Regions from separate parts of the Cupriavidus sp. HY129 genome, predicted to be linked through region 1. Evidence: predicted binding sites of a transcription regulator. Region 1 holds the regulator's gene; the other holds the start of a gene.
What was found. The regulator FNR, encoded in region 1, switches genes on or off when oxygen is low (the NO sensors DNR and NnrR bind a similar motif). The targets are predictions, from matches to a motif close to TTGATNNNNATCAA.
Positions count from the first base shown of each region.

Region 2: the regulator FNR is predicted to act here: its motif matches at 5,857-5,870, upstream of K6G35_RS14285 (nitrite reductase).

Region 1 is NZ_CP083254.1:2,050,904-2,060,438, forward strand. Features, by position in the region: gene scpB (SMC-Scp complex subunit ScpB) at 1-226, opposite strand, end outside; gene K6G35_RS09275 (sulfite exporter TauE/SafE family protein) at 778-1,545, opposite strand; gene fnr (fumarate/nitrate reduction transcriptional regulator Fnr) at 1,631-2,356, shown strand; gene K6G35_RS09285 (hypothetical protein) at 2,440-2,685, opposite strand; gene K6G35_RS09290 (hypothetical protein) at 2,682-2,918, opposite strand; gene ccoG (cytochrome c oxidase accessory protein CcoG) at 2,932-4,461, opposite strand; gene ccoP (cytochrome-c oxidase, cbb3-type subunit III) at 4,517-5,431, opposite strand; gene K6G35_RS09305 (cbb3-type cytochrome oxidase subunit 3) at 5,428-5,595, opposite strand; gene ccoO (cytochrome-c oxidase, cbb3-type subunit II) at 5,600-6,265, opposite strand; gene ccoN (cytochrome-c oxidase, cbb3-type subunit I) at 6,283-7,731, opposite strand; gene ccoS (cbb3-type cytochrome oxidase assembly protein CcoS) at 7,903-8,049, opposite strand; gene K6G35_RS09325 (heavy metal translocating P-type ATPase) at 8,052-9,535, opposite strand, start outside.
Region 2 is NZ_CP083254.1:3,124,767-3,134,301, reverse strand. Features, by position in the region: gene K6G35_RS14320 (aminodeoxychorismate/anthranilate synthase component II) at 1-290, opposite strand, end outside; gene trpE (anthranilate synthase component I) at 314-1,840, opposite strand; gene gph (phosphoglycolate phosphatase) at 2,301-3,041, opposite strand; gene rpe (ribulose-phosphate 3-epimerase) at 3,063-3,764, opposite strand; gene apaG (Co2+/Mg2+ efflux facilitator ApaG/CorD) at 3,933-4,307, shown strand; gene K6G35_RS14295 (hypothetical protein) at 4,326-4,523, opposite strand; gene mltA (murein transglycosylase A) at 4,622-5,761, shown strand; gene K6G35_RS14285 (nitrite reductase) at 5,973-7,622, shown strand; gene K6G35_RS14280 (c-type cytochrome) at 7,643-7,948, shown strand; gene nirJ (heme d1 biosynthesis radical SAM protein NirJ) at 7,952-9,115, shown strand; gene K6G35_RS14270 (nitrite reductase) at 9,112-9,535, shown strand, end outside.

The DNA of each region.
Region 1 (9,535 bases):
GAAACTCGCGCATCTCGGGGCGGCTCTGGAACCGCCAGCCGCTGGCCAGGGCCACGAGCTCCACCCCGCGCTGCTGCCAGTCGTTGCGCAGCTCTTCGAGCAGAACCCGGATGGTGTCGGCACCGACGTCGTCGGCGAACAACCGTCGCAGATCACCAACGCGCAATGGCTCCTGCGCACAGATCAGCGCGGTCTCGAGGACGATCTTCGCCTCTTGGGTATTCATGTGATTGTGTGCAGCCTGTCTTTGCACCTGCTTCTGGACGAATCCTGAAGCACTGGAGATTGCAGATACAGCGAGGCCTGAGCCACCGCCATCTCATCGCGCAGCCAACTCGCAGCTTTTCGCAGCGGAGCCGTGCACCTCATTTTCTTTGCATCGAATTGCCGGGTCGTTCCGGCAGGAGATCGTCCGGGGCTGACAGACTACGCCAGTCAACGGACCTCTTGCGTCGCACCCTCTCCCTTTTGGGGTGGACATTCACCTGGACAATCAGATCGCCAAGGCGGCAAGAAACAATCGATATCGGCCCAGGCAACTTCGCCTGGCACCAGCGCCACCTCTCCACACAGCCCCATCGGACTTTGGAACCAGATCTTGTGAACCGGATGAACTGTGGGGACGATCCCGGCAAGCCAGACCTGCCCAGACCCCCTGGGCACACATCCCAGATCGGGAATGCAGCCCCGGCGACGCCACGAGCGCATCGGAGCGCGATACCGTGGTTTTCGCGATTGTATGGCATTCCAGCCCCGCCCTGCAACCAGCAAAAAAGTCTAGAACACGACGCAGAAGCCGTGATTGGCCAGCGTATCGGGCAGCCAGACGGCGCGTGCGACACCCAGCGCCCCAAAACCGATCACAACAAGCGCGGCGCCCACTCGAACGCCGGGGCGGCGCGACAGTTGCCGCAGGTAGCCCGACAAACCCGAGATCACCAGCAGGTTGGGCAGCGTCCCAATGCCAAAGGCCGCCATGACAAGTGCTCCAGATGGCGCATTTCCAGCCAACAAGGCCAGCGCAAGTGCGCCATACACCATACCACAGGGCACCAGCCCCCAGGCCAACCCCATCCCATAGCGCCGCATGATGGGCGCGTGCCGACGCAAGCGAAGCGGCATCTGCATGCCCAGCGACGCGACGCCCCGGACGACATACGAGGCAGCCCGCGCCGCCAGCCGTTCGAGCCATGCTGCACGCATGACGCGGCCCCGCAACAACCACACCCCGGTCAGAACCAGTAACAGGCTGCCCGCGCCATAGAGCCAGCGCTGCACTGGAAGGTAGTCCTGCTTCCAGACTGTCGCACCCACCGCTCCCATCAGCGCCCCAAGCAGCACATAGGTCGTGAGACGCCCGGCGTGCATGACCAGCAGTTCCAGCCACCAGTGAAATCGCGAGCGATGCACGAGGCTAACGACCGCAACAGCCCCCCCGGATTGCCGTTGCTCGACGGCAATGGCAATTCCTCCGCACATGGCGGCGCAATGCACGCCACCAAGCAACGCAAGTGTAAAGACACTGAAAAGCACACCAAATGGCAACTGTTCCTCGCTTCTGCGTCACATCACGCTGTAAAATGCCTGCATCGCGCCTCCATCGCAAGCGCATTCATGCGAGCACCATCAATTGCTTACCTCCATTCCCGTCACCGAGATGTCTCCGCGTTGCTCCACTTGCGCCATGGGCCAGCTTTGCCTTCCCGTGGGCATGTCGCAACAGGACCTCGCAAAGATGGACACGCTCGTACAGGAACGCGTTCGTGTTCACAAGGGCGAAACGCTCTATCGCATGGGCGAACCACTTACCGCAGTCTATGCGATCCGCTTTGGCACATTGAAGACCCACGTGACCATGGAGGACGGACGCACGCAAATCACCGGCTTCCATTTGCCCGGTGAGGTCGTCGGGCTCGACGGCCTCAGCGAGATGCAGCATGCGTCCGACGCCACCGCGCTCGAGGACACAGAGGTCTGCGTCGTGCGATTCGATGACCTGCAATCGCTGTCCGGCACGTTGCCTTCTCTCCAGCAGCAGTTCCTGAGGCTGATGAGCAAGGAAATCTCGCAGGACCAGATCATGCTGATCACTCTTGGCTCGATGCGTGCCGAAGAGCGCCTGGCAGCATTTCTCGTCAACATGTCCGAGCGCCTGTCGATGCGCGGTTACTCGTCGAGCGAGTTCGTGCTGCGGATGAGCCGCGAAGAAATCGGCAGCTATCTTGGCCTCAAGCTCGAAACCGTGAGTCGGCTCTTTTCTCGATTCGCCGAAGCCGGCCTGATTCAGATTCGCCAACGACACGTGAAACTCGTGGACATGGAAGGCATCAGGCAGGTCTATAGCCGAAACTGCTAACGGGCATCGTGGCCAGGAAAACGGCCGTATCGGGAGCAGATCTCCCGGTGCGGCCGTTTTGCTTTCTGCCAGCACTCGAGCCATTACTCGAGTTCGTCGGTCTCCTCGAGCTTGGTTGGCATGGTGTAGAGCGTCAGCCCACTGGACAATGCGCAAAACAACCACGCCACCAGGAAGCCAATCGTGTAGACCGCCTCACGAGACGCTTCCACCTGGTGCCCGAAGAACGTGAGATCGCCCGGATCAACGACCGAAAACACGGTGGCGGTGGCCGCTCCGCCCATCAGAAACGCCGGCCAAAGTACCCACATCAGCCAGCGGAGTCTCATGGGCGCCTCGCAGCCGGCGACGCTACATGCTCCGCCCCCGTTTTCTCCACGACCAGGCCATGACGCTCCACGCCGGAAATCGGCAAATCCGGATGCGTGTTGGCAAGCCAGATGGTCACGCCGCAGCCAATAATTGCAAGCAACGGACCGCTCATCAAAAGCCACGGCCACGGTTCCCTGTACCAGGGCTTGGACTGTTGGGATGTCATTGCGCTCTCCTTGTTTGCTGCCATTTCACCCTCAGCATCACAGATTGCGGGGAACAATGAAACTCGTGGATTGCCTGATATGCGCGTCTCGGCCGTCCTCGCCCTCCGCCGTCACGGTTACGTTGATCTTGTGCGTGCCCTCCTTGGCATCGTCGATCGGCACGCGAATGCGAATCGGCAACAACCGGTTGGACGTTGGCTGCATGGCCTCGGCGGACTTGTCATACTCGACCGTCAGTCCAGTCAGATCGTCGCCCTCAGCCTGCACGCGAATCCGCATCGGCGCTTCCGTGGTGTTGATCACCTGGAGCCGATAGACGTTCTCGATCCAGCGGCCCTCCACTTCCCGGCCCAGCGCGCCGCGATCCCGAATGATGTCGACCTTGATCGGCGACCGCATTGCCAGCGATGCGACGAAGCCCGCCGCCAGAACCAGCCAGATCAGCGTATAGATGATCGTGCGTGGTCGCAGCAGCCGTTTGCGCGCGTCGGATGTCGTCAGGGACTTGCGCATGGCGTTTTCCGACGTGTATCGGATCAGGCCGCGCGGGTACTCCATCTTGTCCATGACGAGATTGCACGCGTCGATACAGGCGCCACAACCGATGCACTCGTACTGGAGGCCATCACGAATATCGATACCGGTCGGACACACCTGCACGCAGATACTGCAATTCACGCAATCGCCAATACCAGCCGCATGGCGATCGGTCTTGCGGGAACGGCTACCACGCGGCTCCCCACGACCCACGTCATAGGTCACGACATAGGTATCGCGGTCGACCATCACGCTCTGGAAACGCGCATAGGGGCACATGTACTTGCACACCTGCTCGCGCATGAATCCGGCGTTGCCCCAGGTCGCAAATGCGTAGAACAGCATCCAGAAGCTCTGCCAGGGTCCTAGCGTGAAATGCAGGACCTCGCTACCAAGTTCCCGAATCGGTGCGAAATACCCGATAAACGTGAAGCCCGTCCACAGTGCGATCAGCACCCAGAGCACATGCTTGGTCGCCTTGATTCGCAGCTTGCGCAGGCTCCAGGGATCGCCGTCGAGTCGGATCCGCGCGATGCGATCCCCTTCGACATGTCGCTCGATCCACATGAATATCTCTGTGTAGACCGTCTGAGGACAGGCATAGCCGCAGAACAGGCGTCCCGCGATGGCGGTGAACAGAAATAGCGATAGCGCAGAAATGACCAGCAGCACAGCGAGATAGATCACATCCTGCGGCCACAGCACGAGACCGAAGATGTAGAACTTGCGCGCGCCGAGATCGAACAGCACGGCCTGGCGATCATTCCACTGCAGCCAGGGCGTTCCGTAGTAAATCAACTGCGTCAGGATGACCAGCCACACGCGCCAGCTCGAAAACGCGCCAGAAGTCGAGCGCGGATAGATCTTGCGGCGGACCTCGTACAGCGCTTCCTCGGTGGTCTCGGCCCCCTTGGGGGGCGGCGCGGGACGCCAAGTGTTGCCGTTACGATCGCTCGCCGACTGGCTTGCAGACGGATCGTTCGAGGCGTGATCGTCCGAGTGATCGGGGGCGTTAAGGGGCGCGCTCATCGTGTTGCCCTCACGCCCCGGTGGGCGGCACGCCGCCCGGCCCCGGGGCAGTTAGTCATTTTGCAGCGCCTCCCGTATTTGAGAGACCCCACACATATGCGGTCAGCATGCGGATGCGCTCAGGCGTCAGAATCTCCTCGTGCGCCGGCATATGACCGTTATGTCCCTTCAGGATCGCGTCGACGATCGTCGCTTCCGAGCTGCCGTACAACCACGTGTTGTCGGTCAGGTTCGGCGCGCCGAGTGCCTGGTTGCCCTTGCCGTTGGCGCCATGGCAGGCCGCGCAGGTCGACTTGAACGTGCTTTCGCCACGCGATGCGCGAATCGGATCCGACGACAGACCAGACAGCGAACGCACGTACTGGGCAGTATCGCCGGCCTGCTTCGCATCGATCGTGCTGGCAAACGATGGCATCACGCCATTGCGGCCCTTGGTGATCGTCTGCTGGATCGTCTCCGGCTCGCCACCGTAGAGCCAATCGTTGTCGGTCAGGTTGGGGAAGCCTCGGCTGCCACGCGCATCCGAACCGTGGCACTGCGCGCAGTAGTTCAGGAACAACCGCTGGCCGATCTCGCGTGCGTCAGGATCCGCCGCCACCTGCTTGATATCCATGCTCAGATACTTGGCGTAGATCTGGTGCTGCGTTTTCTCGGCGGCCTCGCGGTGAGCGGCAAGCTCGCCCTGCGTCGAGAACTTGAGCATACCGGCGTACGATCCCAGGCCCGGATACAGCGCCAGGTAACCAAGACCGAAGATGCAGGCCAGCAGGAACATCCACATCCACCAACGTGGCAGCGGGTTGTTCAGTTCGCGCAGGTCACCATCCCAGACATGACCGGTGTCATCAGTGGTGCTGACACCTTTCGGCATCTTGCGTTGGGAAAACAGCAGCCAGACACACCAGACGATCCCGATGAGCGCGATGGCCGCGATGTAATAACTCCAGAAATCGGAAATGAAATCGCTCATGGCTGTGGGTTCCGGCTTGTAGTTGTGGTTTCGTCAGGCAGGGCAAACGGCAACATCGCCGATTCCTGATTGGCGGCCTGGCGGCCGCCCGACCATGCCCACCAGCAGATGCCAATGAACGTCAGCATCGACACGACGGTTGCAATTGCGGTCACGATCGCCATGGCATCACTCCTTCGCCGGCGCCGGAGCCGCCGCCGAGTCAACGCGCACGTTGCGGCGATTCAGGCCCAGCCCCTGCAGATACGCCACCAGCGCATCTTCTTCCGTCTTGCCTGCCAGCTCTTCAGGCGCACGAGCAATCTCTTCGTCCTTGTACGGCACACCCAGACGCTTCAGCGCGTGCATGCGTGCCTGGATGTCGTTGGTGGGCAACTGCGTCTTCTCCAGCCACGGGTACGAAGGCATCACCGACTCGGGAACCACATCACGCGGATTGCGCAGGTGGATCCGCTGCCAGTCGTCCGAGTAACGGCCGCCAACACGCGCGAGATCTGGACCGGTACGCTTCGAGCCCCACAGGAACGGGTGGTCATACACCGACTCGCCCGCCGTGGAGAAATGGCCATAACGCTCAGTCTCCGCCTGCAGGGTACGCACCTGCTGCGAGTGGCAACCAACGCAACCCTCGCGGATGTAGATGTCGCGCCCCATCAGGCGCAGCGGCGAGTACGGTGTGATGCCCGGATCGGGCTCGGTCGTCGAGTGCTGGAAGAACAGCGGCACGATCTGCACCAGGCCAGCGATGCTGACCACGATGATGGTTGCAATGATCAGCCAGCCGACGTTCTTCTCCAGCGTTTCGTGGGAAAAGAATCCTTGTTTTTGAGACATCGTTCGGTCCTCGGCGATCAGTGGGCGGAAGCCGGCAGGTTGGCCGGAATCGGAGCGTCAACCGCAGGCTTGCCAATGATGGTACGTGCCACGTTGTAAGCCATGAGGATCATGCCGCTCAGGAAGCACAGGCCACCCAGCAGACGGATCAGATAGAACGGATACTTTGCCTTGACCGCTTCGACGAACGCATAGGTCAGCGTGCCATCAGGCTGCGTGGCGCGCCACATCAGGCCTTCCATCACACCGGCGATCCACATCGAGGCGATATAGAGCACGACGCCGATCGTCGCAATCCAGAAGTGCCACTCGATCAGGCGCGTGCTGTACATCTCCTTCTCTCCGAACAGGCGCGGAATCAGGTAGTAAAGCGAGCCGATCGAGATCATCGCGACCCAGCCCAGGGCACCCGAGTGCACGTGGCCGATCGTCCAGTCCGTGTAGTGCGACAGCGCGTTCACGGTCTTGATCGACATCATCGAGCCCTCGAACGTGGCCATGCCGTAGAACGACAGCGCCACCACCAGGAACTTGAGAATCGGATCGGTACGCAGCTTGTGCCAGGCACCGGACAGCGTCATGATCCCGTTGATCATGCCGCCCCACGACGGAGCCAGCAGGATCAGCGAGAACACCATGCCCAGCGACTGCGCCCAGTCAGGCAGCGAGGTGTATTGCAGGTGGTGCGGACCCGCCCACATATACGTGAAGTTGAGCGCCCAGAAGTGGACGATCGACAGGCGATACGAGTAGATCGGACGCTCCGCCTGCTTCGGGATGAAGTAGTACATCATCCCCAGGAAGCTGGTGGTCAGGAAGAAGCCCACCGCGTTGTGGCCGTACCACCACTGGATCATCGCGTCCTGCACGCCTGCATAGGCGGAGTACGACTTCCACATCGACACCGGCATTTCAATGTTGTTGACGATATGGAGGATGGCGATCGTCAGAATGTAAGCGCCGAAGAACCAGTTCGCCACGTAGATGTGACGGGTCTTGCGCTTGATGATCGTGCCGAAGAACACCACCGCGTAGGCAACCCAGACCAGCGTGATCAGGATATCGATCGGCCATTCGAGCTCGGCATACTCCTTGGAAGAAGTAATGCCCATCGGCAGCGTGATCACCGCCGCGATGATGATGGCTTGCCAGCCCCAGAACGTGAACGACGCCAGCGGGCCGCAGAACAGCCGGGCCTGGCAGGTGCGTTGCACGACGTAGTACGACGTGGCGAACAGCGCGCTACCGCCAAATGCAAAGATCACCGCATTGGTGTGAAGCGGTCGCAAGCGACCGAACGATAACCACGGTGTATTGAAATTCAGATCCGGCCAGATCAATTGCGCCGCAAGCAGAACGCCTACGGCCATGCCAACGATCCCCCAAACCACGGTCATGACGGCAAACTGCCGCACGACTCCATAGTTGAAGGTGTCGGCGCGTGAGGACGCGGTGGTGACAGCCATTCAGACCCCCAATGCAAAAAGTAAAAATAAACCTACTGACGGTGTGACTTTAGAAAATCGGCTTACAAGTCGCGTTGACTTTCATCAAGCCACCAGCATCCCTTGCGAACTGCTTGCATTAATTCCGGTCAATGCGCGTTCGCCGCAACGGTCACCTATATGCCTTGACATTCAAGGCTTGTCGTTGTCGAGCAGAATTGCTTCCGCCGGGCGATCGAGATCGTCGTACTGCCCTGCGTGCAATGCCCACCACAGCGCCCCGGCGATCACAGCCACCAGCACCAGGCTCATCGGCACCAATAGATAGAGTGTTTCCATATTCAGGACTCCCTGGCCGGCGCCGCCGCGGCGCGCAACAGGCGCCATGCATTGCCGACAACCAGTAACGACGACACGGACATTCCAATGCCTGCCATCCATGCCGTAACGAGTCCGGTAGCTGCCAGGGGGATCGCCACGACGTTGTAGAAAAAGGCCCAACCCAGGTTCTGGCGCACCACGCGGCGCGTCTTGCGGGCCACGGCGATGGCATTGGCGATCTCGCCCACGCCGCCGTGTGTCAGCACGGCATCGGCACCGGCCTGCGCCAATGGCGCGCCGCTGCCAATCGCTATCGAAACCTGCGCCTGGGCCAGCACCGGCGCATCGTTGATGCCGTCGCCCACCGCCAGAACGACGGCGCCCTGCTGTTGAAGGTTGGCTACATAGTCGCGTTTGCCTTCAGGCGTGACCGCGCCAACGGCGGTCTCGATGCCAAAGCGGTCCGCCCACCAGCGCACCGCTGCCGGCTGATCGCCCGAAACCAGATGACAGCGCACACCGAGTCGGGTCAGCGAAGCCAGAAGCTCGGCAGTCTGGGGCCGTTCGACATCGGCCAACTGGAAACACGCCAGCGGTCCGCTTGTGTCACCAAGCCAGACCTCGGTGGCGCCAGGATAACGGTCGCCACTGCGGCGGATATCGGCCGCTGCCGGTGCCAGTTCCGCGACGAACTCTCTACGCCCCAGCCGCATCGACCGGCCGTCGACAATTGCCTGCAACCCTTGCCCGGGAACGTTGTGCAGGTCAGCCACCAGCCGTTCGGCATGGTCCGTCGCGGCGTCAACCAGGGCCCTGGCAATTGGATGCTCCCCACCACGCTCCATGGCGGCGGCAAGACTCTGGCAAGTTGACGCATCCAGATTGCCCGCGATCTCCGTCGACACGAGCGCAAAGCGCCCCTCGGTCAACGTGCCCGTCTTGTCGAGCATGACGTCCGTGACCCCCGAAAGCGCTTCGAGCGTATGCGCGCGGGTCACCAGCACGCCGCGCCGCGACAACGCCGCGCCAGCAGCGGCCAGCGCCGCCGGAGTAGCCAGCGACAACGCGCAAGGACAGCTCACTACGAGCACGGCGACGGTAACCAGCAGTGCGCGTGATGGATCGATCCAGATCGCCCAGACCAGCCCGGTGATTGCGGCCAGAATCAAGAGGGTGGCGACAAACCAGCCGGCCACGCGATCCGCCAACTGGGCCAGGCGGGGCTTGTCCGCCAGCGCGCGATCCAGCACGGCGACGATCTCGGCGAGACGGGTCTGCGCGCCGATCCGGCGCACGCTCACCTCGAGCGGACTGGCGGCATTGAAGCAACCCGCCAGCACCGTGTCACCAATGGCGCGCTTCACCGGCCGCGCCTCCCCTGTCAGCATCGACTCGTCGATCTCGCTGACACCGGCCACCACGACACCGTCGGCCGGCATGATCTCGCCCGCCTTCACGCGAATCCGGTCGCCGGCATTCAGTCGCGCAACCGGAATCCGCTCGC
Region 2 (9,535 bases), 1.1 Mb from region 1:
TTGGCGCGGATCACCTTGCCGCCGAACGCCTCGCCGATGGCCTGGTGGCCCAGGCACACGCCCAGCAGCGGAATCTTGCCCGCGAAGTGTTGCAGCACGGGCACCGAGATGCCGGCCTCGTGCGGGCTGCACGGTCCCGGCGACACGCAGATGTGGTCGGGCTTGAGCGCTTCGATTTCCTCGATCGTGATCTCGTCGTTGCGGAAGGTCCGCACGTCGGCACCTAGTTCGCCGAAATACTGCACCAGGTTGTAGGTGAACGAGTCGTAGTTGTCGATCATCAGCAGCATGTTCGTTTCTCCTGTTCCTGGGCTCAGAGGTCGGCGTCCAGACCGTCCTGGACCTGTTCGGCGGCGCGGATCACGGCGCGTGCCTTCGCTTCGGTTTCCCTCCATTCCGCTTCGGGGTCCGAATCCGCCACGATGCCGGCCGCGGCCTGCACGTAGAGATTGCCTTCCTTGATCACACCGGTGCGGATGGCAATGGCCAGATCCATCTCGCCACCGAACGACAGGTAGCCCACGGCGCCGCCGTAGATGCCGCGCTTGCGCGGTTCCAGTTCATCGATGATTTCCATCGCGCGCACCTTCGGCGCGCCGGACAGTGTGCCGGCCGGGAACGTGGCGCGCAGCACGTCGAGGTTGCTGATGCCGTCGCGCAGCGTGCCTTCCACGGAACTGACAATGTGCTGCACGTGCGAGTACTTCTCGATCACCATCTTGTCGGTGACCTTGACCGAACCCGTTTCCGCGATGCGGCCGATGTCGTTACGGGCCAGGTCGATCAGCATCACGTGCTCGGCGATCTCCTTCGGATCGTTGAGCAGTTCCGTGGCCAGTTGGGCATCGCGCTCGGGGGTGCTGCCGCGTGGGCGGGTGCCGGCCAGCGGGCGGATCGTGACGATGCGGGCATTCTGCGTGTCGCCGTTGGCCTGGGTGCCGCCGACCTTGCGGGTCTCCTGACGCACCAGGATTTCAGGCGAGGCGCCCACCACCTGGAAATCGCCGAAGTTGTAGAAGTACATGTACGGCGACGGATTCAGCGAGCGCAGCGCGCGGTAGAGCGACAGCGGCGAGTCCCGATACGGCTTCATCAGGCGCTGGCCCACCTGCACCTGCATCATGTCGCCGGCCATGATGTATTCCTTGGCCTTGTGCACGGCGGCCAGGTAGTCGGGCTTGGCGAATTCGCGATAGACCTCGGTCAGCACGGAGGGGCTCGTCACCGGCACATCCACGGGCTGGCGCAGCTTCATGCGCAGTTCGCGCAGGCGCTGGCGGGCGCGGGAATAGGCTTCCGGCGTGGTCGGGTCGGCGTAGACGATCAGGTAGAGCTTGCCGGACAGGTTGTCGATGACCGCCAGTTCCTCGCACAGCAGCAACTGGATATCGGGCAGGCCGAGGTCGTCCGGCATCTGGGTGTCGGCCAGCTTCTTTTCGATATAGCGGACCGCGTCGTAGCCGAAGTAGCCGGCCAGACCGCCGCAGAAGCGCGGCAATCCGGGGCGCAGCGCCACCTTGAAGCGGCTTTCGAACTCGGCGATGAAATCGAGCGGGTTGCCTTCGTGTGTCTCCACGACCTTGCCGTCGGTGACCACTTCGGCACGGTGCCCGTAGGCGCGCAGCAGTGTGCGGGCATGCAGGCCGATGAACGAGTAGCGGCCGAAACGCTCGCCCCCGACCACCGATTCCAGCAGGAACGTGTTCACGCCACGCGTTTGCGACTGGGCCAGCTTCAGGTACAGCGACAGCGGGGTTTCCAGGTCGGCCAGCGCCTCGGCGATGATGGGAATGCGGTTGTATCCCTGGTCGGCCAGCGATTTGAATTCCAGTTCGGTCATGTCGATCCTCTTCTTGCGGCGCCCGCCACGATGGTCGGGTTCAGGCGGCGCCGCGTGTGTCGTCGGCAGGGGGAGGGCTGGAGAAGTTGCGGCAACCCGCCCCGGGAGCGGACCGTGTAGCACACGCGTTTGACGCACGCGCGCACACGGCCGAAGGCGTGGCGTGCGGCGCGTTCATGAGCTAACCGTAGCACACAGGCATCTGGGCTACGGCGCTGGCGGAAGGATCTGCCGGAGACGTCGGTCGACAGTGAATCTGGACCGGGCCGGCGGAGCTTGGGGGGGTGACTGCGGCGGACTTAATAAGTCCCGATGTATCCCCGCAAGCCCGTCAGGAAACTCGCGAACGCACTTTACGCCTGTTCAAAGGCGCGCCAGCGACGCCAGGGCCAAGCCTGCCGATCACTGCCAAGAAAGTTGCGTTTGCGGTTGAGGAACATTGAATGGTGTTCAGCCGGGTTTAGCGGTGTGTTGCCCGATGTGCGGCAAGAAGCGCAGCCACGCGGGCAATGTCGGGGACTATACCATCGGCGTCGACGTCTTGTACAGGATTGCCATGGTTGTAGCCATATGGCATCAAGAGCACTCCCATGCCCGCCGCACGAGCCGCCCGCGCATCATTTTCGGAGTCGCCGATGGCCAGCACGGCCTCCGGATCGACCCGGAATGCCTCGGCCACCTTGAGCAGCGGATACGGATCGGGTTTGCGCAGGGCGAACGCGTCGCCGCCGTAGACCAGGTCGAAATACTGCGCCAGGCCGGTACGGGCCAGCAGCGGTTCGGTGAAGTTCCACGGCTTGTTGGTCACGCAGGCCATGCGCAGGCCCATCGCCTTGAGCGCCGCCAAGCCCTCGCGGACATTCGGGTAGACGTTCGAAAACTGGCCGTTGATCCGCACGTACTCGCGGTCGTACAGCGCGTAGGCATCAGCGAACAGCCCGTTGGCGTGCAGCGGCGAGAAACGCGCGTCCAGCACGCGGCGGATCAGGTTCTCCGACCCCTTGCCGACGAAGCTGACAATGTCCTCCTGGGACATCGGCTCGACCGGGCCCAGGTTGGGATGCTTGTGCGCCAGGGCCAGCAGCATCGCGTTGACGGCGGCGTGAAAATCGCCGGCGGTGTCGACCATGGTGCCATCGAGGTCGACGATCACCGCCCGGATGGCGTGCCAGTCCGTGCGGCGCAGTATTTCGAGACTCATGCGCGTGACTTCCCTGCCTGATTACTTGCCAACCGTGGCCAGCTCGGCGCGCAGCGCGCCGATGACGCCCTTGTAGCCACCGTCGGCATCCGGCTTGCCGAATACGGCGGAGCCCGCCACGAACGTGTCCGCGCCCGCCGCGGCGATCTCGGCGATGTTGTCTACCTTCACGCCACCGTCCACTTCCAGCAGGATCTGGCGGCCCGTGCGCGCGGTGTACGCGTCGATGCGCTGGCGCACGGCGCGCAGCTTGTTCAGCGTCTCGGGAATGAAAGACTGGCCGCCGAAGCCCGGGTTCACGGACATCAGCAGAATCACGTCCAGGCGGTCCATCACGTGGTCCAGGTAGTGCAGCGACGTGGCCGGGTTGAACACCAGGCCGGCCTGGCAGCCGTTGTCGCGGATCAGCGCGAGCGAGCGGTCGATATGGTCGCTGGCCTCGGGGTGGAACGTGATGATGTTGGCGCCGGCGCGGGCAAAGTCCGGGATGATGCGATCCACCGGACGTACCATCAGGTGCACGTCGATCGGGGCGGTGACGTGCGGGCGGATCGCCTCGCAGACCAGCGGCCCGACGGTCAGGTTGGGCACGTAGTGGTTGTCCATCACATCGAAATGGATCCAGTCCGCGCCGGCTTCGGTGACGCGGCGCACTTCCTCGCCCAGGCGGGCAAAGTCGGCGGACAGGATGGACGGGGCAATGCGGAAGGTGGGGCTGCTCATGATATTCGGGCGGGCTGAAGGCGGAATGGGCGGTATTTTACGCCGGTCGGGCCCCCGGAGTCGGGACGGACGCCTGGCCGGGCCGCTTGCCCCTGCCATGGCCTTGCCGCACAATGCGCAACACCCGGCCGCCGCGCGGCCTGCCGACCCTTCTTACCACGTCGATACATGAGCGAGTACGCATTTTCCGTGGCCGTGCGCACGCAGTACATGCCGGACCAATCGGACCCAGACCGTGGACGCTACGCGTTCGCCTACACCATCACGATCCACAACACCGGCGAAGTCGCCGCGCAGCTGATCTCGCGCCACTGGATCATCACTGACAGCGACAACTCGACGCAGGAAGTCTCTGGCCTGGGCGTGGTCGGCCATCAGCCACTGCTCAAGCCGGGCGAGCACTTCGAGTATTCGAGCTGGGCGACGATCTCCACCCCGGTGGGATCGATGAAGGGCGATTATTTCTGCGTGGCCGAGGACGGCCACCGTTTCGAGGTGCCGATTCCCGAATTCGCGCTGGTGCTGCCTCGAATGCTGCACTGAACCGCCGCGCGGCGGGAACTAGGCCTCGGGCGGCGTGTCTGCATCCGTCGAGGTCTGCTTGGCGCGGGACGGATGGTCCTCCGGCGCGCGCGTGGGGCGCGGATTCTTCTTGGCGGTGCTCATCGTCCAGACCACGATGAAGATCAGCAACAGCAGCGCCACGCCGGCTTCGGCGGCAAGTAGCAGGGTAGGGTGGTTTTCGAAGAACTGGCTCATCGCAAAGGGGTCAGTCGACGGATCGGGTTGAGATTGTAGGACATGCGCGGGGTTGTGGACTGTCTGACCGCCGGCCGTGTCCGCGAAGAATGGACAAGATGGCAAATCAGTATTCCCTGCGCGCGCCCCGCGCGTCGTCGAGCAACACTTCCTGGCGCGGCTGGCTTGCCCTGACGGGCGCTGCCGCGCTACTGGCCGGCTGCATGAGCGGTCCGCCCCCGCGTATCGAAGGTCCGGGCGGCGTCCCGGGCGGGAAGGCACCTGCGACCTCCTCCGCGGCAGGCCGGTTGCAACCGGCAAGCTGGACGGAAATCGGTGGCTGGAGTCAGGACGACGTGCGTGCCGCCTGGCCCGCGCTGCTGGCGAGCTGCCAGGCGCTGAAAAAGCGCGCCGACTGGAACCGCGTCTGCGCCGTTGGCCTGATGGTGGATGCCGGCGATCTCGTGGCGATGCGCACGTACTTCGAAACCAACTTCCTGCCATACCGCGTGGTCAACGTCGATGGGACGGACAACGGGTTGATTACCGGGTACTACGAGCCGATCCTGCACGGCTCCCGCACGCGTCAGGGTGCGTATCAGATCCCGCTTTATCGCCGGCCGCCGCAACTCGGCAAGGGCATGTTGCCGCCGCGCGCCGAGCTGTTGCAGAACCCCGCGATGCGTGGCAGCGAACTGGCCTGGGTGGATGATCCGGTCGAAGCCGCGTTCCTGCAGATCCAGGGCTCCGGCCGCATCCGCATGGCCGATGGCACGATGATGCGTGTCGGCTACGGCGGTACCAATGACCAGCCGTTCCGCTCTTTCGGCAAATGGCTGCTCGACCGTGGCGAGATCACGCCGGCGCAGGCCACGATGCAGGGCATCAAGGCATGGGCGCGCGCCAACCCGGGACGCGTGGACGAAATGCTCAACGTCAATCCGCGCTTTGTGTTCTTCCGCGAATTGCCGCCGACCAACGAAGGACCGGTGGGCGCGCTGGGCGTGCCGCTTACGGCGGAACGCTCGATAGCAGTTGATCCCGCAACCATCCCGCTTGGCGTGCCGGTTTTCCTGTCGACCACACGGCCACTTTCCTCCGAGCCGATTCAACGTCTGATGTTCGCGCAGGACACGGGCTCCGCCATCAAGGGTGGCGTGCGCGCGGACTTCTTCTGGGGCGCAGGCGACGCCGCCGGCGAGACCGCCGGCCGCATGAAGCAGGGCGGCAGGATGTGGGTCCTGATGCCGCGCAGCTGACGTCATGTTACCGGCGGGCTACATACAGCAATGCCCGCCGTTCGAGTTAGTTCCCTGACACGTAGCAGGGTTATTCTCCTGCCCCGTTCCCCGCGTTGACTCGTGTCAATCGCGATGCAGTTCTTCTTCCCCATGATTGGAACATCTGTCGCGCGCCGCGCTCCACGCACGGTGCCGCAGCACAGCATTCCCCACTCGCTAATGAAAAATCATGAAAGCGAAATCATGGATGTTCCCCGCACTGGCGGCCATGCCGCTCTTCTTCTGGAGTGCGCACGGTAGCGCCCAGACGGCGCCGACTCAGAATCCCGAGCCGAAGCTGACTGCGGAAGAATTCAACCACGCCAGGCAGATCTATTTCGAACGGTGCGCAGGCTGCCATGGCGTGCTGCGCAAGGGCGCTACGGGCAAACCGCTGACACCCGACATCACGCGTGCCCGTGGCACCGAATACCTGAAGACGTTCATCAAGTACGGCAGTCCGGCCGGTATGCCCAACTGGGGCACCTCGGGCGATCTCACCGATCCCGAGGTCGACCTGATGGCGCGCTACATCCAGCTCGATCCTCCGACACCGCCGGAATTCTCGCTGGCCGACATCGAAAAATCGCGCAAGGACATCGTGCCCGTGGCCAAGCGGCCAACGCGCAAGATGAACAACTACAACTTGCAGAATCTGTTCTCGGTCACGCTGCGCGATTCCGGTGAGGTCGCGCTGATCGACGGCGACAGCAAGCAGATCATCAATATCGTCAAGACCGGCTACGCGGTGCACATCTCGCGCATGTCGGCGTCCGGGCGCTATCTGTACGTGATCGGCCGCGATGCGCGTCTGAACCTGATTGACCTGTGGCTGCCAAAGCCCGACAACGTCGCGGAAGTAAAGATCGGCCTCGAAGCGCGTTCGGTGGAAACCTCGAAGTACAAGGGCTACGAAGACAAGTACGCCGTGGCCGGCTCGTACTGGCCGCCGCAGTACGTGATCATGGAAGGTGACACGCTCAAGCCGCTGAAGGTGGTGTCCACACGCGGCATGACCGTCGACAACGAGTACCACCCCGAGCCGCGTGTCGCATCGATCGTTGCCAGCCATTTCCGTCCCGAGTTCGTCATCAACGCGAAGGAAACCGGCAAGATCCTGATGGTGGATTATTCGGATCTGAAGAACCTGAAGACCACCACGATCGATTCCGCCAAGTTCCTTCACGACGGTGGTTTCGACTCCACGGGTCGCTACTTCCTGGTGGCCGCGAACGCATCGAACAAGATCGCTGTCGTGGATACCAAGGAAGACAAGCTGGCCGCGCTGGTCGATGTCGGCAAGACCCCGCACCCGGGACGTGGCGCCAACTTCGAGCATCCGAAGTTCGGTCCGGTCTGGGCCACGAGCCATCTCGGTGACGAGACCATCAGCCTGATCGGCACCGACCCCATCAACCATAAGGCGCAGGCTTGGAAGGTGGTGGAAACGCTCAAGGGTCAGGGCGGTGGCTCGCTGTTCATCAAGACCAATCCGAAGTCGCACAACCTGTGGGTGGATACGCCGCTCAATCCCGACGCGAAGCTGAACCAGAGCGTGGCGGTGTTCGATACGCAGAAGCTGGAAGACGGCTACAAGGTGCTGCCGATCGCCGAATGGGCGAACCTGAAGGGCGAAGGCGCGAAGCGTGTGGTGCAGGCCGAGTACAACCAGGCCGGTGATGAAGTCTGGTTCTCGGTCTGGGGTACCAAGGATGGCGAGTCCGCGCTGGTCGTGGTCGATGACAAGACCCGCAAGCTCAAGGCCGTGATCAAGGACCCGCGTCTGATTACCCCGACGGGCAAGTTCAACGCGCACAACACACAACACGACGTCTATTGATCAGCGGAAGGAGAATTCGCATGCATCCGTCTACAGTTATCGCCGCCGTGGCACTTGCTGCCGCGCTGCCGGTTACCGCGTTTGCCAGCCAGGAACTTGCCACAAGCAAGAACTGCATGGCTTGCCACAGCGTCGACAAGAAGCTGGTCGGCCCCGCCTACAAGGACATCGCCGCGAAGTACAAAGGTGACAAGGCGGCTGCTGCGCAGCTTTCTCAAAGCATCCTGAAGGGAAGTAGCGGAAAGTGGGGCCCGATCCCGATGCCGCCCAATCAGGTCAGCGAGGCGGAAGCCAACACGTTGGCCAAGTGGGTGCTAAGCCTCTGATCCATGTTCCGACTCTCCCGCTTCATGGAGGCGCTGCGCGACGGGGGGTCGGTCCCCCCGCCGCGCCGTGCCAGTGGTCCCGTGGTGATCTGGAATCTGGTGCGGCGCTGCAATCTCAACTGCAAGCACTGTTATTCCACATCTGCCGATACGGATTTCAAGGGCGAGCTGTCGACCGGCGAAGTCATGGCCGTGCTCGACCAGCTCAAGGCGGCGCGCGTGCCCGCGCTGATCCTGTCCGGTGGCGAACCGCTGTTGCGGCCGGACCTGTACGAGATCGCCGCGCGTGCGCGCGAACTTGGATTTCATCTCTCCCTGTCGTCGAATGGTACGTTGCTCGACGCGGCACACGCTGCGCGGCTCGCTGCGGCAGGGTTCGACTATGTCGGCGTGAGCCTGGATGGCATCGAAGCCACACACGATCGCTTCCGTCGCATGAATGGCGCCTTTACCCAGGCGATAGCCGGGCTGCGCATCGCGCGCGACGCCGGCCTGCGCGTGGGTGTGCGCATGACGCTGACCGAGGCCAACGCGGCCGAGCTGCCTTCCGTGGTGGCCCTGGCCGAAGCCGAAGGCATCGACAAGTTCTATCTGTCCCACTTCAACTACGCCGGGCGAGGCCGCAGCCATCGCGACGACGACGCGCGCCACGCGGGTACACGCGCGGCGGTCGAGTGGTTGTTCGAGCATGTCTGGGCACGCGCGCAGCAGGGTAGCGCCGGGGACTTCGTCACGGGCAACAACGATGCCGATGGCGTGTTCCTGTTGTACTGGATTGCGCGCCAATGGCCCGAGCGCGTTGCAGACATGCGCGAGCGACTGGTCAACTGGGGCGGCAATGCCACGGGTGTCGGCGTGGCCAATATCGACAACCTCGGCAATGTCCACCCGGACACGATGTGGTGGCAACTCTCCCTTGGCAACGTGCGCGAGCGCCCGTTCGGCGAGATCTGGGCCGACCGCAGCCATCCGCTGATGCGTGGCCTGGCCGCCAGGCCGAGACCGTTGCAGGGCCGATGCGCGACCTGCCTGCATCGTGACATCTGCAACGGCAACACGCGCGCACGGGCCTACGCGGTCAGCGGCAATCCGTGGGCGCAGGACCCAGGCTGCTATCTCTCAGACGCGGAGATCAGTGCGCAGCCCAATCTGGAGACAATGACATGAAGCACGCGATTCTCTGGACGTGCATGTTTGCTTCATTCGCCGCCAGCGCGGAGACGACTATCGATCCCGCCAGCATCTACAGCAGTCACTGTGCGGCGTGCCATGGCGCCGATCGTCTGGGCGGCATGGGCCCGGCGCTGTTGCCGGAAAGCCTGGAGCGGCTGCGGCCCGACGACTTGCTCGACGTGCTGCGCAACGGTCGTCCGGCCACGCAGATGCAAGGCTTCTCCAAAGAACTCGGAGATGCCACGATCAAGCAGATGGCAACCTGGCTGCGCTCCGCACCCGCGGCCACGCCGCGCTGGGAGCAGGCGGACATCGAGGCATCGCGCATCGTCTATCACGCACCCGGCACGCTGCCGGACCGGCCCGTTTTCAGTGCCGATCCTTCCAACCTGTTTCTGGTCGTCGAGGCCGGGA